DNA from 3 places in the Bradyrhizobium sp. AUGA SZCCT0177 genome. Region 2 is predicted to be linked to each of the others. Evidence: predicted binding sites of a transcription regulator. Region 2 holds the regulator's gene; each other region holds the start of a gene.
What was found. Region 2 encodes PhoB, which activates phosphate uptake and scavenging genes when phosphate is short. Its sites were predicted from a motif close to TGTCATNNANCTGTCAT; they were not measured.
Positions count from the first base shown of each region.

Region 1: JQ597_RS13950 (DUF47 domain-containing protein) is a predicted target of PhoB. The motif match lies at 3,931-3,947, and genes of this name have one in related genera.
Region 3: JQ597_RS05300 (Orn/Lys/Arg family decarboxylase) is a predicted target of PhoB. The motif match lies at 6,902-6,918, and genes of this name have one in related genera.

Region 1 is NZ_JAFCMA010000010.1:100,044-110,587, reverse strand. Features, by position in the region: gene JQ597_RS13970 (ABC transporter ATP-binding protein) at 1-639, shown strand, start outside; gene JQ597_RS13965 (ABC transporter substrate-binding protein) at 677-1,894, shown strand; gene JQ597_RS13960 (branched-chain amino acid ABC transporter permease) at 2,004-2,867, shown strand; gene JQ597_RS13955 (branched-chain amino acid ABC transporter permease) at 2,869-3,837, shown strand; gene JQ597_RS13950 (DUF47 domain-containing protein) at 3,989-4,633, shown strand; gene JQ597_RS13945 (inorganic phosphate transporter) at 4,648-5,652, shown strand; gene sugE (quaternary ammonium compound efflux SMR transporter SugE) at 5,653-5,967, opposite strand; gene JQ597_RS13935 (peptide chain release factor 3) at 6,119-7,738, shown strand; gene JQ597_RS13930 (crotonase/enoyl-CoA hydratase family protein) at 8,044-8,769, shown strand; gene JQ597_RS13925 (TetR/AcrR family transcriptional regulator) at 8,830-9,387, shown strand; gene JQ597_RS13920 (UCP034077 family protein) at 9,475-10,077, shown strand; gene JQ597_RS13915 (NnrU family protein) at 10,164-10,544, shown strand, end outside.
Region 2 is NZ_JAFCMA010000022.1:129,819-140,362, reverse strand. Features, by position in the region: gene JQ597_RS24780 (Hsp33 family molecular chaperone) at 220-1,221, opposite strand; gene argF (ornithine carbamoyltransferase) at 1,424-2,350, opposite strand; gene JQ597_RS24770 (aspartate aminotransferase family protein) at 2,350-3,555, opposite strand; gene JQ597_RS24765 (GcrA family cell cycle regulator) at 4,125-4,634, shown strand; gene phoB (phosphate regulon transcriptional regulator PhoB) at 4,804-5,505, opposite strand; gene phoU (phosphate signaling complex protein PhoU) at 5,581-6,297, opposite strand; gene pstB (phosphate ABC transporter ATP-binding protein PstB) at 6,321-7,142, opposite strand; gene pstA (phosphate ABC transporter permease PstA) at 7,139-7,984, opposite strand; gene pstC (phosphate ABC transporter permease subunit PstC) at 7,988-8,977, opposite strand; gene pstS (phosphate ABC transporter substrate-binding protein PstS) at 9,248-10,258, opposite strand; gene JQ597_RS24730 (ATP-binding protein) at 10,402-10,544, opposite strand, start outside.
Region 3 is NZ_JAFCMA010000003.1:251,549-262,092, forward strand. Features, by position in the region: gene JQ597_RS05270 (aldo/keto reductase) at 397-1,389, opposite strand; gene JQ597_RS05275 ((R)-mandelonitrile lyase) at 1,417-1,812, opposite strand; gene paoC (aldehyde oxidoreductase molybdenum-binding subunit PaoC) at 1,946-4,150, opposite strand; gene JQ597_RS05285 (FAD binding domain-containing protein) at 4,154-5,104, opposite strand; gene paoA (aldehyde dehydrogenase iron-sulfur subunit PaoA) at 5,101-5,763, opposite strand; gene JQ597_RS05295 (LysR family transcriptional regulator) at 5,954-6,847, shown strand; gene JQ597_RS05300 (Orn/Lys/Arg family decarboxylase) at 6,962-9,319, shown strand; gene JQ597_RS05305 (GNAT family N-acetyltransferase) at 9,349-9,906, shown strand; gene JQ597_RS05310 (TfoX/Sxy family protein) at 10,020-10,418, opposite strand; gene JQ597_RS05315 (aldo/keto reductase) at 10,428-10,544, opposite strand, start outside.

The DNA of each region.
Region 1 (10,544 bases), on a different contig from region 2:
GGCATCAACTTCAATGTGAATGCCGGCGAGGTGGTAACGCTGCTCGGCCGCAACGGTGCCGGCAAGACCACTACGCTGAAATCGGTGATGGGGATCATCGGCAAGCGCACCGGTTCGATCCGCTTCAACGATCAGGACATTACCCGCGCCGCGTCCGACAAGATCGCGCGGATGGGCGTCGCCTTCTGCCCGGAGGAGCGCGGCATTTTCGCAAGCCTCGACGTGCGGGAAAACCTGTTGCTGCCGCCGATCGTGCGCCCGGGCGGCCTGTCGCTCGATCAGATCTTCGAGCTGTTTCCCAACCTGAAGGAGCGCCTCAACAGCCAGGGCACCAAACTTTCAGGCGGCGAGCAGCAGATGCTCGCGATCGCCCGAATCCTGCGTACCGGCGCGCGGTTCCTGATGCTGGACGAGCCGACCGAAGGTCTGGCACCGGTCATCATCCAGCAGATCGGGCACACCATCGCGCGGCTCAAGTCGGAAGGTTTCACCATCCTGCTGGTCGAGCAGAATTTCCGCTTCGCCGCGACGGTTGCGGATCGCTATTACATCGTCGAGCACGGCAAAGTCATCGACGGGTTCGCGAATTCGGAACTGCAGGCCAATATGGACAAGCTCCACACTTATCTTGGCGTCTGATCGGTATAGTTCGGCAAGCAAAATTCAGGGAGAAAATATGAAACAGAAAATTTCGGCACTTCTTTTCGGCACCGCGCTGACCCTCGCCGCGAGCGGCGCGCTGGCGCAGGATAAAACCGTCAAGGTCGGCGTACTCACCGACAATTCCGGTCTCTATTCCGACCTCGGCGGCGCCGGCTCCACGCTCGCCGCCCAGATGGCGATCGAGGATTCCGGGCTTGCCGCCAAGGGCTGGAAGATCGATCTGATTTCGGCCGACCACCAGAACAAGCCCGACATCGCCACGACAATCGCGCGCCAATGGATGGACGTCGAGAAAGTCGACATCTTCGTGGACGTCCTCAACTCCGGTGTTGCGCTGGCGGTCAACAACCTGGTGAAGGAAAAGAACGCCATCATGATCAATACCGGCGCGGCGACGTCGGACCTCACAAATGCCCAGTGCTCGCCGAACACAATTCACTGGGTCTACGACACCTACATGCTGGCGAACAGCACCGGGCAGGCGCTGGTGAAGGCCGGCGGCGATACCTGGTACTTCCTGACCGCGGACTACGCGTTCGGCCACGCGCTGGAGCGCGACACCGCAGCGGTCGTGGTTAAATCGGGCGGCAAGGTTATCGGCAACGTCAGGCATCCCCTGAACTCGTCGGACTTCTCCTCGTTCCTGCTGCAGGCGCAGGCTTCCAAGGCCAAGATCGTCGGCATGGCCAATGCCGGCGGCGATACCACCAACACGATCAAACAGGCGTCGGAATTCGGCATCGTCGCAGGTGGCCAGAAACTCGCAGGTCTGCTGCTGTTCATCAACGACGTCCACGCGCTTGGCCTGAAAGTGGCTCAGGGCCTGAACTTCACCGAAACCTTCTACTGGGACCTCAACGACGACACCCGCGCGTTTTCCAAACGCTTTTCCGAGCGCATGAAGAACAAGGCGATGCCGTCCATGGTGCAGGCCGGCGTCTATTCGGGCTTGATCCACTATTTCAAGACGGTCGACGCGATGGGCGGCAATCCGCATGACGGCATCAAGGTCGTCGAGAAAATGAAGGCGGCGCCGACCGACGATCCGCTGTTCGGCAAGGGCACCATCCGGCCCGACGGCCGCAAGCTTCATCCGGCCTACCTGTTTGAGGTCAAGAAGCCTGCCGAGTCCAAGGGACCGTGGGACTATTACAAGCTGGTCGGAACGACCCCGGCGGACCAGGCGTTCAGGCCGCTTTCGGAGAGCCTCTGTCCGCTGGTAAAGAAGTAACGACGGCAGCCCGCCGGCACCGTGCCGGCGGGCTTCCCCTCGCGTCACCACGCGATACCTTCGCGTCACCACGCGAAATAGCGTCACAACGAAATCGAGTGCGAAACCGATGCAAGCTCTCTACGCGCAGCTTTTAGTGGGATTGATCAACGGCTCGTTCTACGCGCTGCTCAGTCTGGGGCTGGCCGTGATCTTCGGCATGCTCAACATCATCAATTTCGCCCATGGCGCGCTCTATATGATGGGTGCGTTCTGCGCCTATTTCCTGCTCAATTTGGCGGGTATTGGATACTGGCCGGCGCTGATCATTGCGCCGATCGTGGTCGGCATCTTCGGCATGATCCTGGAACGGACCATGCTGCAGTGGCTTTCGGGCCTCGATCATCTCTACGGGCTGCTCCTGACGTTCGGTATCGCGCTGATCGTGCAGGGCGTGTTCCAGAATTATTTCGGCTCCTCGGGCCTTCCCTATGCGATCCCCGATGAACTGAGGGGCGGCATGAACCTCGGCTTCATGTTCCTGCCGATTTACCGCGGCTGGGTGGTCGTGTTCTCGCTCATCGTTTGCCTCGCCACCTGGTACCTGATCGAAAAGACGCGGCTTGGTGCCAATCTGCGCGCCGCGACCGAAAACCCGACACTGGTGCGCGCGTTCGGCATCAACGTGCCCAGGATGATCACGCTGACCTATGGGCTCGGCGTGGGCCTCGCGGCGCTGGCCGGTGTCTTGTCCGCCCCGATCAACCAGGTCCGGCCGCTGATGGGCGCCGACCTGATCATCGTCGTGTTCGCGGTGGTGGTGATCGGCGGCATGGGCTCCATCATGGGATCGATCATCACCGGCTTTTCGCTCGGCGTGATCGAAGGACTAACCAAATACTTCTATCCCGAAGCTTCAAACACCGTGGTTTTCGTCCTGATGGTACTGGTGTTGCTGGTGAAGCCAACGGGTCTGACCGGACGGGCGGCCTGATATGAGCGCATTGACTGACGATACACTGCCGGCATCACCGCGCGCCGTGCGCGACGAGATGATCGTATTCGTCCTGATGGCGGCGCTGCTGGCGATCGTGCCGCTGACCGGGATCTATCCGTTCTTCGTGATGCAGGCGTTGTGCTTTGCGCTGCTGGCCTGCGCGTTCAACCTCCTGATCGGCTACGGCGGGCTGTTGTCGTTCGGCCACGCGATGTTTCTGGGCACGGCCGGTTACTTCACCGCGCATGCGCTGAAGGTCTGGGGGCTGTCGCCGGAGCTCGGAATTCTGGTCGGCACCCTGGGTGCCGCCGGGCTTGGCGTCATTACCGGCGTCGTCGCCATTCGCCGTCAGGGCATCTACTTCTCGATGATCACGCTGGCGCTGTCGCAGCTTCTGTATTTCATCTACCTGCAGACGCCGTTCACCCATGGTGAGGACGGCATCCAGGGCATCCCGCAGGGCTATCTGTTCGGCATCTTCAATCTCGCCAAGCCGACGGTGCTCTATTACGTCATCCTCGTCGGGTTCCTTGGCGGTTTCCTCTTGATCTATCGCACCATCAACTCGCCGTTCGGCGAGGTCCTGAAGGCGATCCGCGAAAACGAACCGCGCGCGATCTCGCTGGGCTACAAGACCGATCACTACAAATTGCTGGCCTTCATCCTTTCCGGAACGATCGCCGGTTTCGCAGGCTCGCTAAAGGTATTCGTGGCGCAGAACGCCTCGCTCACCGACGTGCACTGGACGATGTCGGGCGAAATCGTGCTGATGACGCTGGTCGGCGGTCTCGGAACCGTATTCGGTCCTGTGGTCGGCGCCTTCGTGATCATCGCCATGCAGCAATATCTGGCCGGTTTCGGCCAGTGGGTGACGGTGATCCAGGGCGTCATCTTCGTCGCCTGCGTGCTGACTTTCCGCCGCGGCGTGATTGGCGAGATCGCGCATTTCTTCCGCCGTTCGCTGTAAATTGCCCGTTCGGGTGCATTTTTACGGCCTACAAAGCGGTGGATGACCACTATTCCGGGGTCCGTCGTCGCGCGCTTTGCCTGTGAATGGTCTATGACAGTTTTGTGACAGGCTGCCTCGGGCAGCCGTTCCAGAACGATGGATAAGACCGATGTTGCGCTGGTTTCGCTATTTCCTGCCCAAGGAAGAGCGGTTTTTCGACCTCTTTGCCCGTCATTCCCAGACCGTCGTGCAGGGGGCGCTGGCCCTGCAGGACATGCTGCGCGGCGGCGACGAGACGCCGGTGTTCTGCCAGCGCGTCAATCAGTTCGAAAACGATGCCGACAATATCACCCGCGAGGTGCTGACTGCGGTCCGGCGCACCTTCATCACCCCGTTCGACCGCGGCGATATCAAAAACCTGATCACCTCGATGGACGATGCCATCGACCAGATGCAGCAGACCGCCAAGGCCGTCATTCTGTTCGAGGTCCGCGTCTTCGAGCCGCCGATGCGCGAAATCGGAACGCTGATCGTCGAATGCGCCAATCTGGTCGGGCGCGCTTTGCCGTTGATGCAGGCGATCGGTGACAACGTCGCGATGCTGACCGCGATCACCGAGGAGATCGGCAAGCTTGAGGGTCGCATCGACGACCTCCACGATATCGGGCTGAAGGAACTGTTTCTCAAGCATCGCGACGCCAACACCATGGATTTCATCGTGGGCGCCGAGATCTACAAGCATCTTGAAAAGGTTTCAGACCGCTTCGACGACGTCGCCAATGAGATCAACAGCATCGTGATTGAACAGGTATAGGGCAGGGCCAACAAGTGGATGCTGCGCTTGGTCTTCCAATTCTGATCGCATTGATTGCGGTCGCGCTGCTGTTCGACTTCCTCAATGGATTGCACGACGCCGCCAATTCGATCGCCACGATCGTGTCGACCCGCGTATTGCGGCCGCAATATGCGGTGTTTTGGGCCGCCTTCTTCAACTTCATCGCCTTTCTGGTGTTCGGTCTTCACGTCGCCAACACCATCGGCACCGGCATCATCGAGCCCAGCATCGTCGATGCGACGGTGATCTTTGCCGCGCTTGTCGGCGCCATCGTCTGGAACCTGATCACCTGGGGGCTTGGCATTCCCTCGTCCAGTTCGCACGCGCTGATCGGCGGCTTGCTCGGCGGCGGGATCGCCAAGGCAGGCCTGTCCGCAGCGGTCTGGAGCGGACTCTCCAAGACGCTGCTGGCAATCGTGCTGTCGCCGCTGGTCGGGTTCCTGCTGGCACTGGTGCTGGTCGCGATCGTGTCGTGGCTGTCGGTGCGATCGACCCCGTTCGCGGTCGACCGCGCGTTCCGCATCCTGCAGTTCGTCTCGGCCTCGCTGTATTCGCTCGGTCATGGCGGCAACGACGCGCAGAAGACCATGGGCATCATCGCGGTGCTGCTCTATTCGCAGGGCCATCTCGGCACTGAATTCTCGATCCCGTTCTGGGTGGTGATCTCGTGCCAGGCGGCGATGGGGCTCGGCACGCTGATGGGCGGCTGGCGGATCGTCCGTACCATGGGCCTGCGGATCACCAAACTGACGCCGATGCAGGGTTTTTGCGCGGAAACCGGCGGGGCCGCGACCCTGTTCATGGCGACCTGGCTCGGGGTTCCCGTTTCCACCACCCATACCATCACCGGCGCCATCGTTGGCGTCGGCGCGGCGCGCCGGGTCTCGGCGGTGCGCTGGAACGTGGCCAGTTCGATCGTCTATGCTTGGGTCATCACCATCCCGGCCTCGGGAATCGTGGCCGCAGCGACATATTGGGCGGTGGTGCTGCTGCGCTAATCAGGTGACCAGCTTCAGCCCGACAATGCCGGCTACGATCAGCCCGATGCTGGCCAGGCGGGCCGCGGTGGCGGGTTCGCCGAAGAGGGCGATGCCAAGGATAGCCGTGCCGACGGCGCCGATTCCGGTCCAGACGGCATAGGCCGTTCCGATCGGTAAGGTTTTCAGTGCCAGTCCGAGCAGGAGGATGCTTCCGGCCATGGCCGCCAGCGTCAGGGCCGACGGCACCAGCCGCGTAAAGCCTTCGGTGTATTTGAGACCGATGGCCCAGCCGATTTCCAGGAGACCCGCGGTGAACAACACAGCCCAGGCCATGACAAACCCTCCAGATAAGGCAGGGTCGTCCCCGCGGATGATGGTGATGGGAAGGTCGTCCTTCCCTGCTGGATATGGGGGTTGTATCCACGGTCGGCAATTGCCAAATCGCCCTTGATTGCGCCCGTTTTCCCTGCCAAACGCTCGATTCATGTCCGACATTGCCGTTTCAGCCGAATCGCCGTCCCGCTCGCCGCTTGCAGATGAAGTGGCGCGGCGGCGGACCTTTGCCATCATTTCTCACCCGGACGCCGGCAAGACCACGCTGACCGAAAAGCTGCTGCTGTTCGGCGGCGCCATCAACCTTGCCGGCCAGGTCAAGGCCAAGGGCGAACGCCGCAACACCCGATCCGACTGGATGAAGATCGAGCGCGAGCGCGGCATTTCGGTCGTGACCTCGGTGATGACCTTCGAGTTCGATGGCCTGGTCTTCAACCTCCTGGATACGCCGGGCCATGAAGACTTTTCGGAAGACACCTACCGCACGCTGACCGCAGTCGATTCCGCGGTCATGGTGATCGACGCCGCCAAGGGCATCGAGGCGCGGACGCGAAAACTGTTCGAGGTATGCCGCCTGCGCGACATCCCGATCATCACCTTCATCAACAAGATGGACCGCGAGAGCCGCGACACGTTCGAGTTGCTCGACGAGATCGAGAAGACGCTGGCGCTCGACACCACGCCGATGACCTGGCCGGTCGGCCGGGGCCGTGACTTCCTCGGCACCTATGACATCGCCACCGGCGGCGTGCGCCTGCTCGAAGGCGGCGGCGCCAAGACCGGCGCCGCGCAGCAGATCGACATCGCCGATCTCGCCGGCCGGAGCGCCAATCTCGACGTCGCCGAGGTCAAGGACGAACTCGCGCTGGTCTCGGAAGCCTGCAAGCCGTTCGAACTCGAGGCGTTCCGCGAGGGCCATCTGACGCCGGTCTATTTCGGCAGCGCGCTGCGCAATTTCGGCGTCGGCGATTTGCTGGAAGGTCTGGGGCGCTTTGCGCCGCCGCCGCGCGCGCAGGAGAGCAACCTGCGCAAGGTCGAGGCATCAGAGCCGCGCATGAGCGCCTTCGTGTTCAAGATCCAGGCCAACATGGATCCGAACCACCGCGACCGCATCGCGTTCGCGCGGCTGTGCTCCGGCAAGCTCAGCCGCGGCATGAAGGCCAAGCTGGTGCGCACCGGCAAGAACATGTCGCTGTCCTCGCCGCAATTCTTCTTTGCCCAGGACCGCTCGGTGGCGGATGAAGCCTTTGCCGGCGATGTCGTCGGCATTCCCAACCACGGCACTTTGCGGATCGGCGACACGCTCACCGAAGGCGAAGACCTCACATTCGTCGGCGTGCCGAGCTTTGCGCCGGAAATCGTCCGCCGCGTGCGCCTGACCGACGCCATGAAGGCCAAGAAGCTGAAGGAAGCGCTGCAGCAGATGTCGGAGGAGGGCGTCGTGCAGGTGTTCCGCCCGCGCGACGGCGCGCCGGCGCTGGTCGGCGTGGTCGGTCCGCTGCAGCTCGACGTGCTCAAAGCGCGGCTCGATGCGGAATATTCGTTGCCGGTCGAATTCGAAGTCTCGGAATTCCAGCTGGCGCGCTGGATCTCGTCCGACGACCGCAAGAAGCTCGACGCGTTCATGTCGGCCAATGGTTCGGGTGTCGCCGATGACGTCGACGGTGACCCGGTGTTCCTCGCCAAGAACGAGTTCTATTTGGGCTATACCAAGGAACGCGCCGAGGGCATCGTGTTTTCTCACATCAAGGATGTGAAGAAGAAGGCGTGAGGGACGCGGGGAGGCTGCAATTGGCCTCCGTTCTCCTGTCGTCCTCCGCGAAAGCGGGGGACCCAGTCCGCCGCGGCCTTTCGATTATTCAATAACCATCTCTGGAATACTGGGGCACCCGCCCCAGTGCGCAATTGCGCACAAGGCGGGTGGCGACAGCAGCGGCGTGTCGTTACAGCACAGCACGCCCATTACCCATGCATCCAGTGGAGGCATGTATGCGTTTCTTGCTCCCTGACTGGTCTTGCACGCCCGCAGGCATTCCGAAAGTATCCAGTGGATGCTTATAGAACAGGGAGGCCAACATGACTGATCTTGCGACCTATTCCCGCACCGGCCCCGTCGGCACCATCGTGATGGATGATGGCAAGGCCAATGTGATGTCGCTGGCGATGCTGAACGCGCTGCATGCGGCGTTCGACCAGGCGGAAAAAGACAAAACCGTCGTGATCCTGAAGGCGCGCGGGAGGCACTTTTCCGGCGGTTTCGACCTCAACGTCTTCGCCAAAGGGAGCGCCGAGGATCAGTACCTGATGCTGAAAGCGGGCGCCGAACTGGCGCTGCGCATCCTGTCGTTTCCGACCCCGGTGGTCGCCGCCTGCCAGGGCAATGCCTATCCGATGGGGGCCTTCCTGATCATGTCCAGCGACCACCGTCTCGCCGCCGAGGGCAATTACTTGATCGGGATGAATGAAGCTGCAATCGGGCTCACGGTGCCGCGGTTCGCCATAGAGATCGCCCGGCAGCGGCTGACGCCGACCTATTTCAGCCGGGTCGTGATGACGGCCGAAATGTTCGGTCCGGCGGAAGCCGTCACGGCCGGCTTCTTCGACCGCGTAGTGCCGGCTGACGCCCTGGAGCGCAGTGCGGAGGAGGTGGCCGGGAAGCTGAGCACGCTCGACATGGCGGCGCATGCCGCCACCAAGGCGCGGGCGCGCGGTGCCGTGATCAAGATGATCCGCGGCATGATCGACGAGGACATCACCCCGCAATATGGCGAGGATCGCATCAGGAGCCGCGCTTCGGCTTAAGCTTCGGAAATTCGTGTCCGCGACAGTGGCGCTGCGGCCGGGGCCTTTGTATGAAGGGATATGACCGCATCGCCGCGCCGGACGACCTATCGCCACGGCAATCTGAAATCAGCCGCGCTGAAGGCCGCCACCCGTCTGGTGGGCAAGGCCGGCCATGAGCAATTGAGTCTGCGCGAGGTGGCTGATGCCGTCGGTGTTGCGCATCGCTCGCTGTATAATCATTTCAGGGATCGCGAAGCGCTGCTCGATGCGGTCGCCACCGGCGCCTATGACCGGCTGGCCGCGATCCTCGTCAAGGCGACCACGCCGGAGGATTACACCGCGAAATATGTCCGCTTCGCGCTCGCCAACCGTGCGCTCTATGCGCTGATGACCAGCCGCCCGCACGCGACGATGAAGCACAATCCGCCGCTGCAGACCGCGGTCCACGGCGTCATCACCCAGGCGATGCGGATCTTTTGCCAGGACATCCCGACATCAGCCGCGCGGCGCCGGGCCGTGATGAAGATCTACATCACGCTCTATGGTGGTATTTCGCTCTATGCGGCCGGCGTGCTCGACCAGCCCAGCGAAAAGGCGCTGATTGCGGAACTATCGGCGATGAATGCCGGGAAATGAACGCGGGGATGTGAACGCCGGCCCGCTTGAACCCGACCAAGGCGCGGACCAATTTGATTGGATCGTCGACATCAAGGGAACCGGCGTATGCTCCGGCGCGTCATCATCTGCCTGATCGTCGCGGTTGCCGGTATCGGCGCCGCCGACGCCCAGTCGCGGCGTCAGATCGACGCCACGCCGTTTTCGCACGCGCCGTGCAGCGTGCTCGACGGCCAGCCCTGCACACCGTCATTCTGCAGCGTGTTCAACGATGGCCCCTGCATTCCCGAGATCGATTATCCCTACGGCCAGAACCTGCAACTGACGATCGAAAGCGTACCGCCAAAGGACCAGGCGGCGAAATACCGGAAGCCGGACCACGACCTCGACAGCATCGGCGACCTGTTTGCGGCGCTGCGATCCTGCTGGACCCCGCCGCCGGCCGATAGCGCGCGCGAGGGCATGCAGATGTCGGTGCGCTTCAGTTTCAAGCGGTCGGGCGAAATCATTGCCGCGCCCCGGCTGACCTTCGCCACCGCCGGCGTTCCAGCCGATACCCGTGCCACCTACCTGAAGGCGATCAACGCCTCGCTCGAGGCCTGCAAACCGCTGAAATTCACCGGCGAGCTCGGAGGCGCGCTGGCCGGGCGACCGATCGCCATTCGTTATGTCGACAACCGCGATCTGAAGAAGCAAGCGGAGAAGCCATGAGGCGGATGGCGGCGTAGCGCATTGCGCTCCAAGCCCCATCAATGATAGGCGAGGGTAGAAGCGAAGCCGCCCAGGGAGAGGACATCATGGGACTGCTGGTGATGATCCTGGGCCTGGTCCTGTTTCTCGGCGTCCACACGCTGACCACGCAGCGCAAATTGCGTGCACGGGTCGTCGGCTCAATGGGCGAGGGCGGCTACAAGATCGGCTATACGCTGGCCTCGGTTGCGGGCCTGGCGCTGATCATCTGGGGCTTCGCCAACTATCGCGCGACGGGCTGGATCAACGTCTGGAACCCGCCGACGGCGTTCAAGCACATTACCGTGGCCCTGATGCTGCCCGCGATCATTCTGGTGGTCGCCTCCTACATCCGCGGCCGGATCTACACGACGCTGAAGCATCCGATGCTGACCGGCGTCAAGCTGTGGGCGGCCGCGCATCTGCTAGCCAATGGCGATCTCGGCTCG
Region 2 (10,544 bases):
TGATTTGTGTTCTGGTAAACAGAAATATTTTTTATTTCATGGCTTGACAGGATTTCTTTAAATCAGAACTGATTTGCCCGACGGGTTGTTTTGTCGCACTGATTGCCGCGCATCCGCCATTGCGAGCGCAGCGAAGCAATCCGTAGCGCCGCAAGCAGAGGAATGGATTGCTTCGTCGCTACGCTCCTCGCAATGACGGTGGTAGGCAGAATCGCATCCCTATTCCACACCCGCTTCATCCGGCGTGAACTCATAGACCGACGAGCAGAACTCGCAGGTCACCACCACCTTGCCGTCCTTGACCATTTCCGCACGGTCCTGCGGCTGGAAGCTTTTCAGCATCGATGACACCGCGTCGCGCGAGCAGGAGCATTGCGCGCGCAGGGCTAACGGCGTGAACACGCGCACGCCGCGTTCGTGGAACAGGCGATACAATAAGCGCTCGCCTGACAGATCCGGATCGAGCAGTTCGACATCCTCGACGGTCGAGATCAGCGACTGGCCTTCGACCCAGGCGTCGTCTTCGGCCACCGCATGGGTCACGGCGCCTTCCGGCGCATCGCCGGGATCGAGGTCGGCCTGCCGCGCCCGCTCCGGCGCCTGCGGCAGGAATTGCAGCAGCATGCCGCCTGCGCGCCAGCGGTGTTTCGGACCGTCGCCGCTGCCGCGCCATTCCTCGCCGACCGCAAGCCGCACGCGCGTCGGGATCTGCTCGGAGCGCAGGAAATATTCATGCGCGGCGTCTTCGAGATTGCCGCCTTCCAGCGCCACCAGGCCTTGATAGCGGCTCATGTCCGCGCCCTGGTCGATGGTCATCGCCAGATGACCGTTGCCCAGCAGCGCGCCGGAGTCCTGCCCGTCCTTCAGCCGCGTCGCATCGAAGCGCGCATAGGCGCGCAGCCGATCCGGCAGCTGGAAATCCACGATCAGGAACGACACCGGGCCGTCGGTCTGGGTCTGCAGGATGAAGCGCCCGTCGAACTTCAGGGACGAGCCCAGCAGCGTTGCCAGCACGATGGCTTCGCCGAGCAGCTTGCAGACCGGAGCCGGGTAATCGTGCTTGGTCAGGATGTCGTCGAGCGCGGGGCCGAGCCGGGTCAGCCGTCCGCGCAGGTCGAGCGCGTTGACTTCGAACGGCAGCGCTGCATCGTCGATGGGAACCGCCGATGGCGCGCGGATCGGCGCTGAGGGCGTGATTTTGATGTCGGGGGATTGAGTCATGGCGCTTTATCTGGGGTCGAAGAGGATGAATCGAAAGGGGGTATTACGTCGTCCCGGCGAAGGCCGGGACCCATAGCCACAGGGAGTTCTGAGTAAGGCAAGGCGTCAACCACTGCCTTCAATCGTTAGAGCCGCGGCGTATGGGTCCCGGCCCCCGTGCGCAACTGCGCACTAGGCCGGGACGACAGTTACGTTGGGGCCTCTACGCCACTTCGTTAAAACACCAGGCCAGAATGCCCTTTTGCGCATGCAGGCGGTTTTCGGCTTCGTCGAACACCACCGATTGCGGGCCGTCGATCACCTCGTCGGTGACCTCCTCACCGCGATGAGCCGGCAGGCAGTGCATGAACAGCGCATCACGCTTGGCCAGCGACATCAGCTGGGCGTTGACCTGGTAGGGCTTGAGCACGTTGTGGCGATGCTCGCCGTCCTTGTCGCCCATCGACACCCAGGTGTCGGTCACGACGCAGTCGGCGCCGGCGACGGCGGCTTCCGGGTCGTTGCCGAGCACGATCGGCGCCTGCGTCGCCTTGATCCAGTCCTTCATCGCCTTGTTCGGCGCGAGCTGCGGCGGGGTGGCCACGTTCAGTTTGAACTTCAAACGCTCCGCCGCATGCGCCCATGACGCCAGCACGTTGTTGTCATCGCCGGTCCAGGCCACGGTGCGGCCCTCGATCGAACCGCGATGCTCCTCGAACGTCATCAGGTCAGCCATCACCTGGCAGGGATGCGAGCGCCGGGTGAGCCCGTTGATGACGGGCACGGTGGCGTTGGCGGCAAGCTCCAGCAGCGCATCATGGTTGAGGATGCGGATCATGATCGCATCGACGTAACGCGACAGCACGCGCGCGGTATCGGCGATGGTCTCGCCGCGGCCGAGTTGCATTTCCGCGCCGGTCAGCATGATGGCCTCGCCGCCGAGCTGGCGCATGCCGACGTCGAACGAGACCCGGGTGCGGGTCGACGGCCGTTCGAAGATCATCGCCAGCGTCTTGCCCTCGAGCGGCTTTCTGGGCGTCTCATGCGCCTTCAGCTTCGCCTTCATGGCGACGCTCAGGTCCAGCATGTTGCGCAATTCCTTCGGCGGCAGCTCGCTGATATCGAGAAAGTGACGTAGGGACTTGCTCATCACCCCGCCGCCTTCTTCTTGTCGCCTGACAGCGCGATGCAGGCGCGTTCGAGGCTTTGGACGGATTGCTCGATCTCGGATTCGGAAACGATCAGGGGCGCGAGGAAGCGCACGACATTGTCGCCGGCGCCGACCGTCAGCAGCTTCTGGTCCCGCAGCGCGGCGACGAGATCGCCCGAGGGCACCACGGCCTTGACGCCGATCAGCAGCCCTTCGCCGCGCACTTCCGCCAGCACGGAAGGATAGCGATCGACCACGGAAGCGAGCTTCTGTTTCAAGAGCAGCGACACTTTCTGCACGTGGTCGAAGAAGCCGGGTTTGAGCATCACGTCGAGCACCGCGTTGGCGGAGGCGATCGCCAGCGGGTTGCCGCCGAAGGTCGAGCCGTGCGAGCCCGGCGTCATGCCGGACGCCGCCTCTGCCGTGGCGAGACAGGCGCCGATCGGAAAGCCGCCGCCGAGCGCTTTTGCCAGCGACATGATGTCGGGGGTGACGCCGAGGCGCTTATAGGCAAACAGATCGCCGGTGCGGCCCATGCCGGTCTGCACCTCGTCGAAAATCAGCAGCAGGCCCTTGTCGTCGCACAATTGGCGGAGCGCCTTGTAGAACGCATGCGGCGCGCTGCGGACACCGCCCTCGCCCTGCACCGGCTCGATCAGGATGGCGGCGGTCTGCGGCCCGATCACCTTCTTCACCGCTTCGAGATCGCCATGCGCGACCTGGTCGAAGCCGTCCAGCGGCGGACCGAAACCTTCCAGATATTTGGCCGAGCCGGTCGCCGCCAGCGTGCCCAGCGTGCGGCCGTGGAACGCGCCCTCGAAGGTGACGATGCGGTAGCGCTCGGGATGTCCCTTGGCGGCGTGATAGCGGCGCGCGACCTTGATCGCGCATTCCATCGCTTCCGCGCCGGAATTACAGAAGAACACCAGATCGGCAAAGCTCTGCTCGCACAGCCTTGCTGCAAGCTTGTCGCCGTCCGGACTCCTGAACAGGTTCGACATGTGCCAGAGCTTGGTGGCCTGCTCCTGCAAGGCTGCGACCAGATGCGGATGGCAGTGGCCGAGCGCATTCACTGCCACACCCGAGGTGAAGTCGAGATAGCGCTCGCCTGACGTCGAGATCAGCCACGCGCCTTCGCCGCGTTCGAAACCGAGATCGACTCTCGCGAATACGGGAAGCAGATGCGACGGGGCGCTGTTGGTCATGGCTATCACTGACGGTTAGAGACCGGCCACATAGCGTGCATTGGCGCGAACGCGGCACAGCCGGTCTTGCGAAAACAAAACGTGCCGCCTTTTCGGGGCGGCACGTGACAGGCATTCTATGCTGGCTTTGGACCGTGTCAACACGCCGAAATCCGCTTGTTTTGAGCATGATCTCCGGGCAAGCGCCTTGCGCTTGTCCCGAGGGAAAACCGGCGTCCACTTTTCCGGATCATGCTCGAACCGCTTCCCTGCGGTGCAAGATAAAGCAATCCGTAGCATTCCGGTGCCGTGGAAAACTCCAATTACAATGCATAAATACCGGAACATGTGGACGCACGGACGCGGACTCTTGCGCCAGAGTCCCGCCATATTGTAGCGTCTGGGCTGTCGGGTACGACATCTCGTGCGGAAGTACTGACCCCTAGAGTCCATTTTGTAAGGCGTAAACGTTCGGGCGGCTTTTTTGCGCCCGGCGAGGGCTAAGGGATTCTGCCCGCTGGGATTTTTGAGAATTGGCATCGCCAGCGCTGCCCCCGGTTTGGCCGGCTCTGTGCGAAGGGAAGAATGCGATGACGGTATTGACCTGGTCCGACGAGCGCGTCGAGCAGCTTAAAAAGCTCTGGGAGGGCGGACTTTCCGCCAGCCAGATCGCCGCGGAACTCGGAAATGTGACGCGAAATGCAGTGATCGGCAAAGTGCACCGGCTGGGTCTCTCCGGCCGTGCCAAGAGCCCCTCCTCGGCCGCGCCGCGTCAGCGCAAGGCGCGCCCCGCCCAGCAGATGATGCGGGTGGCGCGCCCGGTGTCGCGCGGTAACACCGCGCTGGCCCACGCCTTCGAGGTGGAGATGGAGCCGGATCCGGTCGCCTACGACAATGTGGTGCCGATGAGCCAGCGGCTGACGCTGCTCGAATTGAACGAGGCCACCTGCCACTGGCCGATCGGCGACCCCTCCAGCTCGGAATTCTTTTTCTGCGGCGGCAAGGCGCTCAGCAGCCTGCCCTATTGCGCGCATCACTCGCGCATCGCCTATCAGCCGGCCTCCGATCGCCGCCGCCCGGCGCCGAAGCCGACCAGGTAAGAGCTGCGCATCAGCTACGCGGAAAATATCCGCTGTCGTCCCTGCGAACGCAGGGACCCATAACCACAGGCGATCGTGGTTAGGCTTGGCTGGAGCTCCAGCTCGCTTCAAAAATCGATACTTGTGGTTATGGGTCCCGGCCTTCGCCGGGACGACGATGGAGTATTGGCTACTCCACCTTCGCGAACCGATCATCCAGCGCGTAGCCGGCGCCGCGCACGGTGCGGATCGGGTCCTGTTCGCGGCCGGGGTTGAGCAGTTTGCGCAGGCGGCCGATATGGACGTCGACGGTACGCTCGTCGATGTAGATGTCGCGGCCCCAGACGCTGTCGAGCAGTTGCTCGCGGCTGAACACGCGGCCGGGATGTTCCAGGAAAAACTCCAGCAGGCGATATTCGGTGGGGCCGAGATCGATCGGACGGCCCGAGCGCGCGACGCGGCGCTTCTCGCGGTCGAGTTCGATATCGCCATAGGTCAGCACGGTGGCCAGCCGCTCCGGGCTCGCCCGCCGCAACAGGCCCTTCACCCGCGCCAGCAGCTCCGGCACCGAAAAGGGTTTTACGATGTAGTCGTCGGCGCCGGTCGCCAGCCCCCGCACCCGTTCGCTTTCCTCGCCGCGCGCGGTCAGCATGATGATCGGCAGCGCCTTGGTCTCCGGCCGCGCCCTTAAGCGGCGGCACAGTTCGATGCCGGACAGGCCCGGCAGCATCCAGTCCAGCACGATCAGGTCGGGCACCCGCTCCTTCAACCGTGTATCGGCGTCGTCACCGCGGGCGACGGTTTCGACCTCATAGCCTTCGGCATCGAGGTTGTAGCGCAGAAGCGTGGTGAGCGCTTCCTCGTCTTCAACCACCAGAATGCGTGCGTTCATCTATGTAAGCCTCTTGTGTTTTGACGCGCTGTCGATACGCGAAAAACGTCTCTCGTTCCGCTGTCAGTTCAGTAACTAGTTTCCCGGCACAGTCGTGGCGAAATTCGTCATGTCGCCCTTCGGGCGCTTGTCGAGGATCTGCTGGCCTTCGATCATGTAGAACACGGTCTCGGCGATGTTGGTGGCATGGTCGCCGATCCGCTCGATGTTCTTGGCGCAGAACATCAGATGGATACAGAACGAGATGTTGCGCGGATCTTCCATCATGTAGGTCAGGAGTTCGCGGAACAGCGAGGTGCAGATGGCGTCGACTTCCTCGTCGCCCTTCCAGACCGCCATCGCCGCCGGCAGGTCGTGCGACGCGTAGGCGTCGAGCACGGACTTGACCTGCGACTGCACCAGATCGGTCATGTGTTCGAGACCGCGGATCAGTTTCAGCGGCTGGAAATCGTTCTCCAGCGCCGCGACGCGCTTGCCCATGTTCTTGGCGAGGTCGCCGATCCGTTCCAGATCGGTGGCCACCCGCATGGCGCCGACGATCTCGCGCAGGTCGATGGCCATCGGCTGGCGGCGGGCAATCGTCAGCACCGCGCGTTCCTCGATCAGGTGCTGCAGGCGGTCGATCTCGGCGTCGGAGGCGACGACGCGTTTTCCGAGCGCAACGTCGCGCCGGATCAAGGCATCGACGGATTCGGTGATCATGCGTTCAGCAAGGCCGCCCATTTCGGCGACCAGGCGGGTCAATTCCTGAAGATCGCTGTCGAACGCCTTCGCGGTATGCTCTGAAGCCATTGTCTTCTCCTCGCGATGTGCGCTTAGCCGAACCGGCCGGTAATGTAATCCTGGGTGCGTCGATCGCTCGGCGAGGTGAAAATCTTGTTGGTGTCGTCGAATTCGACCAATTCACCGAGATACATGAAGGCGGTCTTGTCCGAGACGCGCGCCGCCTGCTGCATGTTATGGGTCACGATGGCGATGGTGTAGTCCTCCGCCAATTCTGTGATCAATTCCTCGACCTTGGCGGTCGAAATCGGGTCCAGCGCCGAGCAGGGCTCGTCGAACAGGATCACTTCAGGGCGCACCGCCACCGTGCGCGCGATGCAGAGCCGCTGCTGCTGGCCGCCGGACAGGCTGAGGCCCGATGCATTCAGCTTGTCCTTGACCTCGTTCCACAGCGCACCGCCACGCAACGCCTTTTCGACGCGGCCGTCCATCTCGGATTTCGAGATCTTCTCATAAAGGCGGATGCCGAAGGCGATGTTTTCGTAGATCGTCATCGGAAACGGCGTCGGCTTCTGGAACACCATGCCGACCCGGGCGCGCAGCAGATTGAGATCGAGCTTGGGGTCGAGGATGTTGGTCTGGTCGAGCATCAATTGCCCGGTCGCCTTCTGGCCCGGATAGAGGTCGTACATCCGGTTGAAGATCCGCAGCAGCGTGGACTTGCCGCAGCCGGACGGCCCGATGAAGGCGGTGACGCGGTGGGTGCCGAGCGTGAGGTTGATGTTCTTCAGCGCGTGGTGCTCGCCATAGTAGAAGTTCAGGCCCCGCGCGGTCACTTTCGGCGGCGCGTCGGGCAGCGCCACGTGGGGAACGCCCGCGTTGACGGCACTCATGGATACAGAAACTTCGGTCATTTTGCGGTCCTCTCGGCGCCAAGGATGCGCGCGCCAATATTCAGGGCGAGTACGGTCAGGGTGATGAGCAGCGCCCCGCTCCAGGCGAGCTGCTTCCAGTATTCGTAGGGGCTCTGCACGAAGTTGTTGATGGTGACCGGCAGGTTCGCCATCGTCTTGGTGAGGTCGAGGCTGAAGAACTGGTTCGACAGCGCGGTGAACAGCAGCGGCGCGGTTTCGCCGGCGACGCGGGCGGTGGCGAGCAGCACGCCGGTGATGAGACCACTTCGCGCGGCGCGATAGGCGATCCGCTTGATCACCAGCGAGCGCGGCAGGCCCAGCGCGGACGCCGCTTCACGCAGCGGATTGGGCACCAGGCCGAGCATGTCCTCGGTGGTGCGAACCACCACGGGGATCACGATCACGGCCAGCGCCAGACAGCCGGCAAAGGCCGAGAAGCCGCCCATCGGCACCACGATGGCGCCGTAGACGAACAGGCCGATGATGATCGAGGGCGCGCTGAGCAGGATGTCGTTGATGAAGCGGATCACCGAGGTGAGCCGGTCATGCTTGCCGTATTCGGCCAGATAGGTTCCGGCCAGCATGCCGAGCGGCGCGCCGATGCCAACCCCGATCGCAGTCATGATGATCGAACCGATGATCGCGTTGCGCAGACCGCCATCGGTCGAGCCGGGCGGCGGCGTGTCCTGGGTGAAGACGGCCAGGTTGAGGCCGGCCAGGCCGTTATAGAACAGCGTGAACAGGATCAGCGCGAGCCATGTCACGCCGAACAAGGCGGCGCCGACGCAGAGGCCCCGGATGATGATGTCGTTACGGCGGCGGGAGGCGTAAATCGGGTTCATGGCTCAGTTCCCCGCCTTCTTTTCCAGCCGCATCAGCATCAGCCGGGCGGCCGACAAGACGAAGAACGTCAGCACGAACAGCAGCAGGCCGAGCAGGATCAGGCCGGACTGGTGCAGGCCGTCGCTCTCGGCGAATTCGCTGGCGATCGCCGCCGAGATCGTGGTGCCCGGCGCGAAGATCGAGGATGAGATCTTGAACGAGTTGCCGATGATGAAGGTGACCGCCATGGTTTCGCCGAGCGCGCGGCCGAGCGCCAGCATCACGCCGCCGATCACGCCGACCCTTGTGTAGGGGATCACCACGTTGCGGACGACTTCCCAGGTGGTGCAGCCGACGCCGTAGGCGGCTTCCTTCAGCACCGGCGGCACCGTCTTGAAGACGTCGACCGAGATCGAGGTGATGAAGGGCAGCACCATGATCGCAAGGATCAGCGCGGCGTTGAACAGGCTGAGATAGGACGGGGGACCTGCGAAGATGGTGCCGAGAACCGGGACGCCGTCGAAGATGCTGATCATGAACGGCTGGAACGAGTTGGCCAAAAACGGGCCTAGCACGAAGAAGCCCCACATGCCGTAGATGATCGAGGGAATGCCGGCGAGCAGTTCGACCGCGAGCCCGATCGGACGGCGCAGCCAGATCGGACAGATCTCGGTCAGGAACACCGCAATGCCGATACCGACCGGAATGGCGATCATCATCGCGATCACGGAGGTGATCAGCGTGCCGTAGATCGGCCCGAGCGCGCCCAGCACCGGCGGATCGGCTGATGGCGCCCAGCGCGAGGTGAACAGGAACGAGAAGCCGTATTCCCTGATCGCAGGCCAGGCGCCCACGATCAGCGATAAGATGATGCCGCCGAGAATGAGCAGCACCGAGATCGCACAGGCGCGCGTGAGCCAATAGAAGGTAACGTCACCAAGCTTGAAGGCGCTGAGGGCCCTGGCGCGATCGTAAGGTCCTGCAGCTTCCATCACGTCGCTCTGAACGGCCATGTCTGCCACGCCAATCCCCTGTACTGTATAGCCCAACTGCCCCGGACCCGGCGCCGGTTTTGCACCGGACTCTTGAACCAAGACCCCTGTCGGCCAAGACCTTGTCGACCAAGACCCTGTCGACCAAGTCACTCGGCAAACCAGACCCGCCCGTATTCGCCCTCCTCGCCGGAGGGAAAGACCCAACCCGGAAAGACCCGGGTTGGGCAAAGTGGGAGCACGCTCCCATTGTCGCCGGGCCGGAACGCCGCCCGGCTCTTGTTCTTAAGTTCAGCTCTTGATCTCGGCGGTCCAGGTCTTTTCGATCAGCTTGACCACGGAGTCCGGCATCGGGATGTAGTCGAGCTCCTCAGCCATCTTGCCGCCCTTCTCGAACGACCATTTGAAGAACTTGATGGCTTCCTGGGACGCGGCCTTATCGGTCGCGGACTTGTGCATCAGGATGAAGGTCGCGGCGGTGATCGGCCACGAGGTTTCGCCGGGCTGGTCGGTGAGGATCACGTAGTAGCCGGGCGCCTTCGCCCAGTCGGCGTTGGCCGCAGCAGCCTGGAACGAGGCTACCGTCGGCTGCACGGTCTTGCCTGCCTTGTTGACCATCGCGGCATAGGTCAGCTTGTTCTGCTTGGCGTAGGCGTACTCGACGTAGCCGATCGCGTTCTTGGTCTGGCCGATGTTGCCGGCAACGCCTTCATTGCCCTTGGCGCCAACGCCCGTCGGCCATTCGACCGCGGTGCCGAGACCGACCTTGGCCTTCCACTCGGCGTTCGACTTCGACAGATAGTCGGTGAAGTTGAAGGTGGTGCCCGAACCGTCGGAGCGGCGGACCACGGTGATGGCGTCGGTCGGCAGCTTCAGCTTCGGATTGAGCTTGGCAATCGCGGGATCGTCCCACTTCTTGATCTTGCCGAGATAGATGTCGCCGAGCACTTCGCCCGAGAGCACGAGTTCGCCCGACTTGATGCCTTCGAGGTTCACGACGGGGACGATCGCGCCCATCACCATCGGCCACTGCACGAGGCCATCCTTTTCGAGGGCCTCAGCCTTCAGCGGCGCATCGGTGGCGCCGAAGGTCACGGTCTTGGCCAGGATCTGCTTGATGCCGGCGCCGGAGCCGATCGACTGGTAGTTCAGACCGTTGCCGGTCTCCTTTTTGTAGGCATCGGCCCACTTGGAATAGACCGGGAACGGGAAGGTGGCGCCTGCGCCGGTGATATCGGCGGCGAATGCCGAGGTCGAGGCGGCGACGAGGCCTGCCGCGACGATTGTCTTGATGAAATTCATGGCTGGTCTCCATCTGGTGAGCGAAGCGCCTGTTAACGCCCGATCGCGCTCACGCCGCATCCGTTTAGGTGCGGTCAATAGAGCTTTTACGAAGGTTCGATGACAGTTGGATGACAGACTCAAGCGATTGGAATCGCTAGAGTTTAAGTCCCTGCCGGGGGTTTCGCCTGGGGAAAGCAGGCGGTAAAAGTGGCCCCGTTTTTGGGCACGCTTTCGATCAAAAGCCGGCCGCGATGGCGGTTAACAATATGTTTCACCAAGGATAAACCGAGCCCGGTTCCACCCT
Region 3 (10,544 bases), on a different contig from region 2:
GCCTGCGCCCCAAGAGCCTGTCCCAAGCTTTTGCCTAAGACCCTGCCCAAGATTTACCCCAAGAGCGACCGGCGGATTTGCGTGAGATCGACGACTTCCAGCCCCCAGAATTCCCCCACACGTCGTTCCCCTTACCCCATTCCGGTTTGACCAAAGCAAGGCAGTACCATGGAGAGGTTGCGGCCGAGGGAACTTGTCAGGTGACAAAGGCGCGCCTGCCTGTGCCACACCCGACTGCGCTCTCCGTCGTCATTGCGAGCCAACGGGTCGCGCGAATGCGCGCCCGATGACAGGCTCCGCGAAGCAATCCATCTCGCCGCGCGAAGGACAGATGGATTGCTGCGTCGCTGGCGCTCCTCGCATGACGTGGATACGGACGTCGCTGAAGCCCGATTCTCAGCGGCCTACCAGCTGCTGCAGACGTTCCGGGTACCGCGCGCCCTGCACCGCCACGGCAGAGATCGCACGCTCGATCTCGCCGAGATCGCCTGATGTGAGCGTCACCGCCGCCGCGCCGATGTTCTCATCCAGCCGATGCAGCTTGGTGGTGCCGGGGATCGGAACGATCCACGGCTTCTGCGCCAGCAGCCAGGCGAGCGCGATCTGCGCCGAGGTCGCCTTTTTGCCTGCGGCGATTTTGCCGAGCAGGTCGACCAAGGCCTGGTTCGCTTTTCGCGCTTCCGGCGAGAACCGCGGCACCACGTTACGGAAGTCTGATTTGTCGAACGTCGTCGTCTCGCTGATCGCGCCGGTGAGGAACCCCTTGCCGAGCGGGCTGAAGGGAACGAAGCCGATGCCGAGTTCTTCGAGCGTCGGCACGATCACCTCTTCAGGTTCGCGCCACCACAGCGAATACTCGCTCTGAAGTGCGGCGACCGGTTGCACGGCATGGGCACGCCGGATCGTCGGCGCGGCGGCCTCGGAGAGTCCAAAGTGCCTGACCTTGCCTTCGCGAATGAGATCCTTGACCGCACCCGCCACATCCTCGATCGGCACGTTGGGATCGACGCGGTGCTGATAGAACAGATCGATGACGTTGGTCCTGAGCCGCTTCAGCGAAGCCTCCGCCACTTGCTTGATGTGCTCCGGCCGGCTGCTCAGACCGCTCTGCGCGCCCGTCTTCGGATCGATGTCGAAACCGAATTTGGTGGCGATCACGACCTGGTCGCGGACCGGCGCCAGCGCCTCGCCGACCAGTTCCTCCGACGTGAACGGTCCATACACTTCGGCGGTGTCGAAAAACGTCACACCGCGCTCGACGGCGGCGCGGATCAGCGCGATTCCCGCCTGCTTTTCGACCGCCGGGCCATAGCCGAAGCTGAGTCCCATGCAGCCGAGCCCGATCGCCGAGACTTCGAGGCCGCTCTTGCCAAGTTTACGCTTCTGCACTCTCTTCTTCTCCAATTGTTCGACAAATCATCGCGCGTACTGTTCGTCGCTGACCTTTTCCATCCAGTCGACGGTCTTGCCGTCGAGCGCTTCCTGAATCGCCAGATGCGTCATCGCCGTCGTGGGTCCCGCGCCGTGCCAGTGCTTCTCGCCGGGCGGAAACCAGACCACGTCGCCGGGCCGGATCTCCTCGATCCGCCCGCCCCAATGCTGCACCCGGCCAAAGCCGGACGTGACAATCAATGTCTGTCCGAGCGGATGGGTGTGCCAGGCGGTGCGCGCGCCGGGCTCGAAGGTGACGCTGGCGCCCACCACGCGTGCCGGTTCGGTCGCCTTGAACAGCGGATCGACGCGGACGGTACCGGTGAAATAATCTGAAGGTCCCTTGCCGGACGGCTGCGAGCCGCTTCGTTTGATGTCCATGGTACTGATCCTTCGTGGTGGTGTTACCGGCGCGTTTGCGCCAGCAGCGCCCGCTGCCAGCACGGCAAGGCCGCCACCGGCTGTAAGCATGCGTCTGCGCGTGATCATCGCGGTCGGTGCGCGGGCTCGGCGCTCATGCCACTTCCGGCAGCCGGGCAAGCAGCTTGTCGAGCGTGATCGGATAATCGCGCACCCGCACACCGGTCGCGTTGTAGATCGCGTTGGCGATGGCGGCACCGACGCCGCAGATGCCGAGTTCGCCGACGCCCTTGGCCTTCATCGGCGACGACATCGGATCGGTCTCGTCGAGGAAGATCACGTCCTGATGCGGAATGTCGGCATGCACGGGCACTTCGTAGCCGGCGAGGTCATGGTTGACGAAGAAACCGGCGCGCTTGTCGACCGCCAGTTCTTCCATCAGCGCGGCACCGGCGCCCATCGTCATCGCGCCGATCACCTGGCTGCGCGCCGATTTGGGGTTGAGGATGCGGCCCGCGGCACACACCGCCAGCATTCGGCGCACCCGAATTTCGGCGGTCGCGGCATCGACGCCAACCTCGACGAAATGCGCGCCGAAGGTCGATTGCTGATACTTCTTGCCGAGATCGCCGAACTCCATCACATCCTCGGCCACGATGCCGCTCTCGCCCGCGGCCTGCGCCAGCGGCACGCTGCGATTGCCCGAACGGACCTGCCCGTCGGCGAAATCTGCCTCGGTGGAATTGAACCCGAGCTTCTGCGCCACGGCCTCGCGCAGCTTGACGCACGCGGCATAGACGCCGGACGTCGAGCTGTTGGCGCCCCATTGCCCGCCCGATCCGGCCGAAACCGGAAAGGCCGAGTCGCCGAGGCGTACGATGATCTTGTCGAGCGGCAGGCCCATCATCTCGGCTGCGGTCTGCGCGATGATGGTGTAGGTGCCGGTGCCGATATCGGTCATGTCGGTCTCGACAACAACGACGCCGCGGTTGTCGAGCCGCACGCGCGCCGCCGATTTCATCACCGGATTGTTGCGGAAGGCAGCCGCCATGCCGATGCCGACCAGCCATCGCCCGGCGCGAACCTGCCCCGGCTGGGGATTGCGCTTGCTCCAGTCGAAGCGGTTGGCGCCGAGCCCCATGCACGCGATCAGCGGCCGGTGCGAATACGCCCGCTCCGGCTTTTCGGGATCGACCTGGGTGTCATTGAGGATGCGGAACTCGATCGGATCGAGCCCGAGCTTTTCCGCCATCTCGTCGATCGCGATCTCCAGCGCCATCATGCCGGGCGCCTCGCCTGGCGCACGCATCGCATTGCCTTCCGGCAGGTCGAGCACCGCAAGCCGCGTCGCCGTCATGCGGTTGGCGCCGGCATAGAGCAGCCGTGTCGCCTGCACCGCAGCCTCCGGCTTGCCGCCGGGCAGGTTGCCGGACCAGCCCTCATGGCCGATGGCCGTGATCTTGCCGTCCCTGGTCGCGCCGATACGGATGCGCTGGATCGTGGCCGGCCGATGCACGGTGTTGTTGAACATCATCGGACGCGTCAGCGCCACCTTGACCGGCCGTCCGGCCGCGCGGGCGCCCAATGCCGCGAGCAACGCATCGGCGCGCACGAACAGTTTGCCGCCGAACCCGCCGCCGATGAAGGGCGATATCAGGCGGACCTTTTCCTTGGGCATGCCGAGCGTCTTGGCCAGTTCGCCAACGCTCCAGTCGATCATCTGGTTTGAGGTCCACACGATCAGCTTGTCGCCGTCCCAGGCGGCCATCGAGGCATGCGGTTCCATCATCGCATGGGCGTGATCGGGCGTGGTGTAGGTCGCGTCGAGCTGAACCGGTGCCGCGGCGAATGCGCCGGCGAAATCGCCGACCGCGGTATCGGCCGGACCGCCGGTGATGCGCGCGGGCTTGCCGGAATCCTTGACCGCTGCGAGATCGTAGACGCCATCAGTCCTGACATAATCGACGCGGACCAGTTGCGCGGCGGCGCGGGCCTGCTCGAAGGTCTCCGCCACCACGAGCGCGATCGCCTGGTGATAATGCTCGATCTCGGGACCGCCGAGCAGCGTGGCGAAGTTGAGGTTGCCCTTGGCGAGCTTGCCGGCATTGTCAGCCGTGACGATGGCAAGCACGCCGGATGCTGTTTTGGCGGCTGTCAGATCCATCGAGGCGATCCGGCCCTTGGCAATCGCTGAACCGACCACATAGCCGCAGGCCGGGTTCGCGATGTTGTCGTGCCGCTCATAGGCATAGGGCGCAGTGCCCGTGGTCTTGAACGGACCATCGATGCGGTCCGCGGGCTTGCCGATGATCTTCAACTGGTCGATCGGGTTGGTGGTCGCCGGGGTTTCGAATTTCATGGTCTATCCCCTCGCCTCTGCCAGCACCGCGCCGAGCGTCCGCTCGGCCAGCAGCAGCTTGAAGGCGTTCTCATGGGTAGGTTTGGCCTCGGCGAGCAGTTTTGCCGTCACTGCTTTCGCGCCGCGCGGCAGTTCGGCCTCGGCGGCTTCGACGCGCCAGGGCTTGTGGGCGACGCCGCCGAGCGCGACGCGTCCGGAGCCGTCGCGCTGCACGATGGCGGCGACCGCGACCAGAGCGAACGCATAAGACGCGCGGTCACGCACCTTGCGATAGATCTGCTTGCCGCCAACGGGTTTCGGCAACGTCACGGCGGTGATCAGTTCGCCCGGCGCCAGTGAGGTCTCAACCTCAGGCGTATTGCCGGGCAGCCGGTGGAATTCCGCGATCGGAATTTTTCGCGCGGCTCCATCGGGCTGAATTGTTTCCACCGTGGCGTCGAGCGCGCGCATGGCCACCGCCATGTCGCTCGGATGGGTCGCGATGCACGCTTCGCTGGCGCCGATCACGGCGTGCTGACGGCTGAAGCCGCCGATCGCCGAACAGCCGCTGCCGGGCTGACGTTTGTTGCAGGGCTGGTTGGTGTCGTAGAAATAGGGGCAGCGGGTCCGCTGCAGCAGATTGCCCGCGGTCGTCGCCTTGTTGCGCAACTGGCCCGAAGCGCCGGCGAGCAGCGCGCGCGACAGCACGCCGTAATCGCGCCGCACCCGTTCGTCCGCAGCAAGATCGGTGTTGCGCACCAGCGCGCCAACCCGCAGTCCGCCATCGGCGGTCGGCTCGATCTTGTCGAGCCCGAGACGGTTGACGTCGATCAGATGCGCCGGCGTCTCGATTTCGAGCTTCATCAGGTCGAGCAGGTTGGTACCACCAGCGATGAATTTGGCGCCCTGCTGGCGCGCAGCCGCGGCGGCGGCCTCGGCCGGCGAATTGGCGCGCTCATAGGTAAAGGATCTCATGCCTGCCTCCCGGCGACTTCGCTGATGGCTTCGGCGATGTTGGAATAGGCGCCGCAGCGGCAGATGTTGCCGCTCATGCGCTCGCGCAATTCGGCATTGGTGAGTTGCGGGACTGCGTTCAGATCGGCGCTGACATGGCTCGGTATGCCGGCCTTGATCTCGTCGAGCACGGCGACCGCCGAGCAGATCTGCCCGGGCGTGCAATAGCCGCATTGATAGCCGTCATGCTTGACGAACGCCGCCTGCATCGGGTGCATATTCTCCGGCGTGCCAAGGCCCTCGATGGTGGTGACGCTCTCACCCTCGTGCATGACAGCCAGCGTCAGGCATGAATTGATCCTGCGACCGCCGACGATCACCGTGCATGCGCCGCACTGGCCGTGATCGCAGCCCTTCTTGGTGCCGGTGAAATGCAAATTCTCGCGCAAGGCATCGAGCAGCGTGGTCCTTGTATCGACCTCGAGTTCGCGCGCCTTGCCGTTCACGTTGAAGGAAACTTTCGACATCACCGGGGCTCCGGAAACCGCAGGCTTCAGGGCGATCTCGGCCTTGGCCACGAAGGTCGACGTCGTCACCCCGAGGGCCGGCGCCGTGAGAGAAGCGGCGCCGACGACCAACAGGTCGCGCCGAGAGAATCTGAAATCACCGGGGCTTCGCATGCCATCAATCCCTTTTTGCCGCTTGTCGCTCGTTTTGCGCCCGCCTCGGCCACTAACGCCGATCATGACCCGGGGTTGCGCGCAGCCGACATCGCGCAGGTCACGACCGCGTGCCTTCAGGCATTTAACGGGTGCAACGCCGCCGGATTAGGCCTAATAATCGGCATGGACTTATGAAACTGGCTCATGAATGCTCGGCAAAAACACCAACGACCTCATGGCGTTCCTGGCCGTGGCGCGAGAACGCAGTTTTACGCGGGCGGCAGCGCAGCTCGGGGTTTCGCAATCGGCGCTCAGTCACACCATTCGAGGACTTGAGGAGCGGCTCGGCTTGCGGTTGTTGACCCGCACCACCCGCAGCGTGGCAACGACCGAGGCCGGAGAGCGGCTGGTTCGGACGGTGGGCCCCAAGTTCGAGCAAATCGATTCCGAACTATCAGCGCTGACCGAGCTTCGGGAAAAACCCGCCGGTACCATCCGGATCACGGCCGGCGAGCATGCGGCCCTGGCCGTGCTCTGGCCTGCCTTGACGACGCTGCTGCCGCGTTACCCCGACATCAAGGTCGAGCTGACCATCGATTACGGCCTGACCGACATCGTCGCGGAGCGATACGACGCCGGCGTTCGCCTCGGTGAACAAGTGGCCAAGGACATGATCGCCGTGCGCATCGGACCGGACTTCTGCATGACCGTGGTCGGCTCGCCCTCGTATTTCGAACGAAAGCCGAAGCCGAAGAAGCCGCAGGATCTTACGGCGCACGACTGCATCACTGTCCGCCTGCCGACATCAGGTGGAATCTACGCCTGGGAATTCGAGAAACGCGGTCGCGAAGTCAAGGTGCGCGTCGATGGGCAGCTGGTGTTCAACAGCATCCCGCTCCGGCTGAACGCGGTACTGGCGGGGCACGGCCTCGCCTATCTGCCCGAGGACCAAGTCAAGAAGCATCTCGCCGACGGCCGTCTGATCCGCGTGCTCGACGACTGGTGCGCGCCGTTTTCCGGGTATCACCTCTATTACCCGAGCCGCCGGCAACCCACGCCGGCGTTTGCAGTGCTGGTGGAGGCGCTGCGATACCGGGGGTGATGGGCAGCCCCCGATCGAGCGGCAGGGTTTCGGGCGGCCGGGCCGGAACCCATCCGTCATCCAGATGTCATCGAATGCGCCAACAGCTTGCTGGACACACATTCGAGGGCACCGATGGACTATTTCCGACGCTTCACCTTTCTGTTCGCCGCACCGGTCTTTGATACCGACGATCTCGAAGGCCTCCGTTTCAACCAGATCATCACCGAGATCGAGCGGTCCGGCTTTGAAGTGGTCCGGGCGCGCAAGCTCGAGGATGCGGAGATCCAGGTGCAGACCGACGCCGCGATCGGCTGCATGGTGGTCGACTGGGGCAAAAAGGGCCTCGAGGGCAAGACCATGGCCCTGATCAATCTGATGCGGCGGCGCGGCCTCGATTTTCCGATCATCCTTTTGATCCGCCGCAAGCGGTTCGAGGACCTGCCGGTCGAGGTGCTGGATTTCATCGACGGCTATGTGTTCCTGTCCGAGGAAACGCCGCCCTTCATTGCCAAGAACCTGATCAGCCGCCTGAAGCAATATGCCGAAACCCTGAAGACGCCGTTCTTCGGGGCGCTGGTCGACTATGCCGAAGAGGGCAACCAGCTATGGACCTGCCCGGGCCACAATGGCGGTGTGTTTTACAGCCGCAGCCCGATCGGCCGGGTGTTCGTCGAACATCTCGGCGAAGCTGTCTTTCGCGACGACCTCGACAATTCCGTGCTCGACCTCGGCGATCTCCTCACCCATGAGGGCCCGGCGCTGAAGGCGCAAAAGGAAGCGGCGCAAATCTTCGGCGCCGAAAAGACCTATTTCGTGCTCAACGGCACCTCGACCTCCAACAAGGTGGTGTTGGGCGCGCTGGTCACCGACGGCGACCTCGTGCTGTTCGACCGCAACAACCACAAGGCGGCCCATCACGGCGCGCTGATGATGGCCGGCGGCATTCCGGTTTATATCCCGACCGTCCGCAACGCCTGGGGCTTGATCGGCCCGATGCGCTGGGACGCGATCGACGAGACGAGTTTGCGCGAACGCATCCGCAGCCATCCGCTGGTCAAGGACCCCGTGGCCTGGCGCAAGCCGCGTCCTTTCCGGGTCGCCGTGGTCGAGCAGTGCACCTATGACGGCACGATCCACAGTGCCGAGATGATCCTGAAAGCGATCGGCCATCTCTGCGACTATATCCTGTTCGATGAGGCCTGGGCCGGATTCATGAAGTTTCATCCGCTCTATGCCGGACGTTTCGCGATGGGACTGTCCGGTCTCGGCCCCGACGCGCCCGGCATCATCGCGACCCAGTCGACCCACAAGCAGCTGGCGAGCTTCTCGCAGGCCTCGCAGATCCACATCAAGGACCGCCACATCACCGGCCAGAAGCGCCGCATCGAACACCGGCGCTTCAACGAGAGCTTCATGCAGCACGCATCGACCTCGCCGTTCTATCCGATCTTCGCCTCGCTCGATGTCGGCGCGCAGATGATGAAGGGCCGCTCCGGCGAGGTGCTGTGGGACGACACGATCCGGCTCGGCATCGAACTGCGCAAGAAGATGCGCGCGGTCCGCCGCGAATTCGAGGAGAAGGAAGCGCGGCCCGAACGCCGCTGGTTCTTCGAACCGTTCGTGCCCGACCGCGTCGCGATCCCGGACGTTTCCCGCGCGGGCGCCGTGCACAATGTGGCCTGGGAGACCATCTCCACCGACATGCTGGTCACCGATCCCGTTTATTGGCAGCTTTCGCCGGACGCGCGCTGGCACGGTTTTCCCGATCTGACCGCGGGCTTCGCCATGACCGACCCGAACAAGCTGACGGTGCTGACCCCCGGCTTCGACCATGCCACCGGCCGCTATGCCGACCACGGCATCCCCGCCCCCGTCGTCGCGCAGTATCTGCGCGAAAATCGCATCGTGGCGGAAAAGAACGATCTCAACTCGCTGCTGTTCCTGCTCACCCCCGGCGTCGAGGCCAGCAAGGCCGGCACGCTGATCTCGGGCCTCGTCGCGTTCAAGAAACTGCACGACGACAACGCGCTGCTGGAAGAGGTGATCCCGGAATTCCATCAGCGCCGGCCGAAGCGCTATGCCGGCGTGCGCTTACGTGATCTCTGCGCCGAGATGCACGGCTTCTTCCGCAACGCCGGCGTCAGCGCGCTGCAGGCCAAGCAATTCCTCGCCGAGCATCTGCCTGACATCGCGATGTCGCCGCGCGACGCCGCGCGCTATCTGGTTCGCAACGACGTCGACTATCTGCCGATCGACGCCATCCCCGGCCGCATTGCCACGACGCCGTTCGTGGTCTATCCGCCCGGCATCGCCACCATCGTACCGGGCGAACGGTTGACCGAGCGTGCGCAACCGATGATCGACTATCTCAAGATGTTCGAAACCTGCTTCAACACATTCCCCGGCTTCGACGTCGAAATCCAGGGCGTCTACAAGGAAGTCGATCCGTCCGGCCGCATCCGGCTCTATACCTACGTGGTCGCCGAATGAACCGGCCAAACGAAACCGCAGGTCCGGCCATGACGAGCGACCAACCGGTGCTGGTCCGGGCCTCGCGCGATGGCGATGTCGAGGCGATGCTGGCGATCTACCGGCATCATATCCGCCGCGGCATTGAAGAAGGCGTCGACGACAGCGGCACGCCGGAGCCGGAGGATTTGCGCGACCGGCGCAAGAACCTGCGCAGCCAGCGCCTGCCGCATCTGGTGGCGACCTGCGGCGGCGAGGTGGTGGGCTACGCTTATGTCGTGCTGTTTCGCAAGCGGCCGGCCTATCGCTACGCGGTCAAGCATTCGATCTATGTGCATCGCGAGCATCAGGGACGCGGCGTCGGACGGCTGTTGTTGCAGGAGCTGATCGATGTCTGCGCCGCGGCCGGGTTCCGGCAGATGATCGGCTATATCGATTCCGACAACACGGCCTCGCTCGCGCTGCATGAAAGGTTCGGCTTTGCCCGCGCCGGCCTGCTGCCGGGCGTCGCCTACCGCTACGGCCGCTGGGCCGACACCGTCATGGTGCAACGTTCGCTTGCCGCCGGTTCAACCGCACCGCCGCTGATTTCCAGCCCGGGGCGGTGAGCGGGCGTGCAACAAATTCCATGTCGTCCCGGCGAATGCCGGGACCCATAGCCGCCGAAGGTCATCGTGCACGAGGCTGGAGCGACATCGGCTCGGACAATAAGCATTTGTGGTTATGGGTCCCGGCGTTCGCCGGGACGACGGCGGTTGGGTTTGCTTGGTACCGCCCGCCCCCGCTTCGCCGCAACCCGGTGCGCCGCCGCGAGCGCGGCTCGCGCCCAGACGATCAGCTCATCGGGTTCGTCGAACAGCCGCTCCGGCACGCGCCAGAAGGAGAGGTCGATCATGGCGCCCTTCTTCGCATAGTTGAGCGGCGGAAACGCCTCGGCTTCCTTGAATATCTCACGGTTCTGGTCATCGACCCGGAAATAGAGCGTATTCTCCGTCACCACGGCAAGCATCACGCCGTCGCAGAACACGCCGGTCTTGCCGAACATGCGCCGCATGGTGACGCGGCCCAGCGGCGCCAGCTGCTCGCTCAGGAATTCGGCATAGGTGGCGCTGGCGACCATGCTCGCCGATCACCGCGGTTCGCCGGAGAACGCCTGCCGCAATGTCGACAGCCGTTCGAGCGCCGCTTGCGGCAATGGACCTTTTTCGACCGCGGCGAATGCGCCCTCGAACTCCTGCGGCGTCGC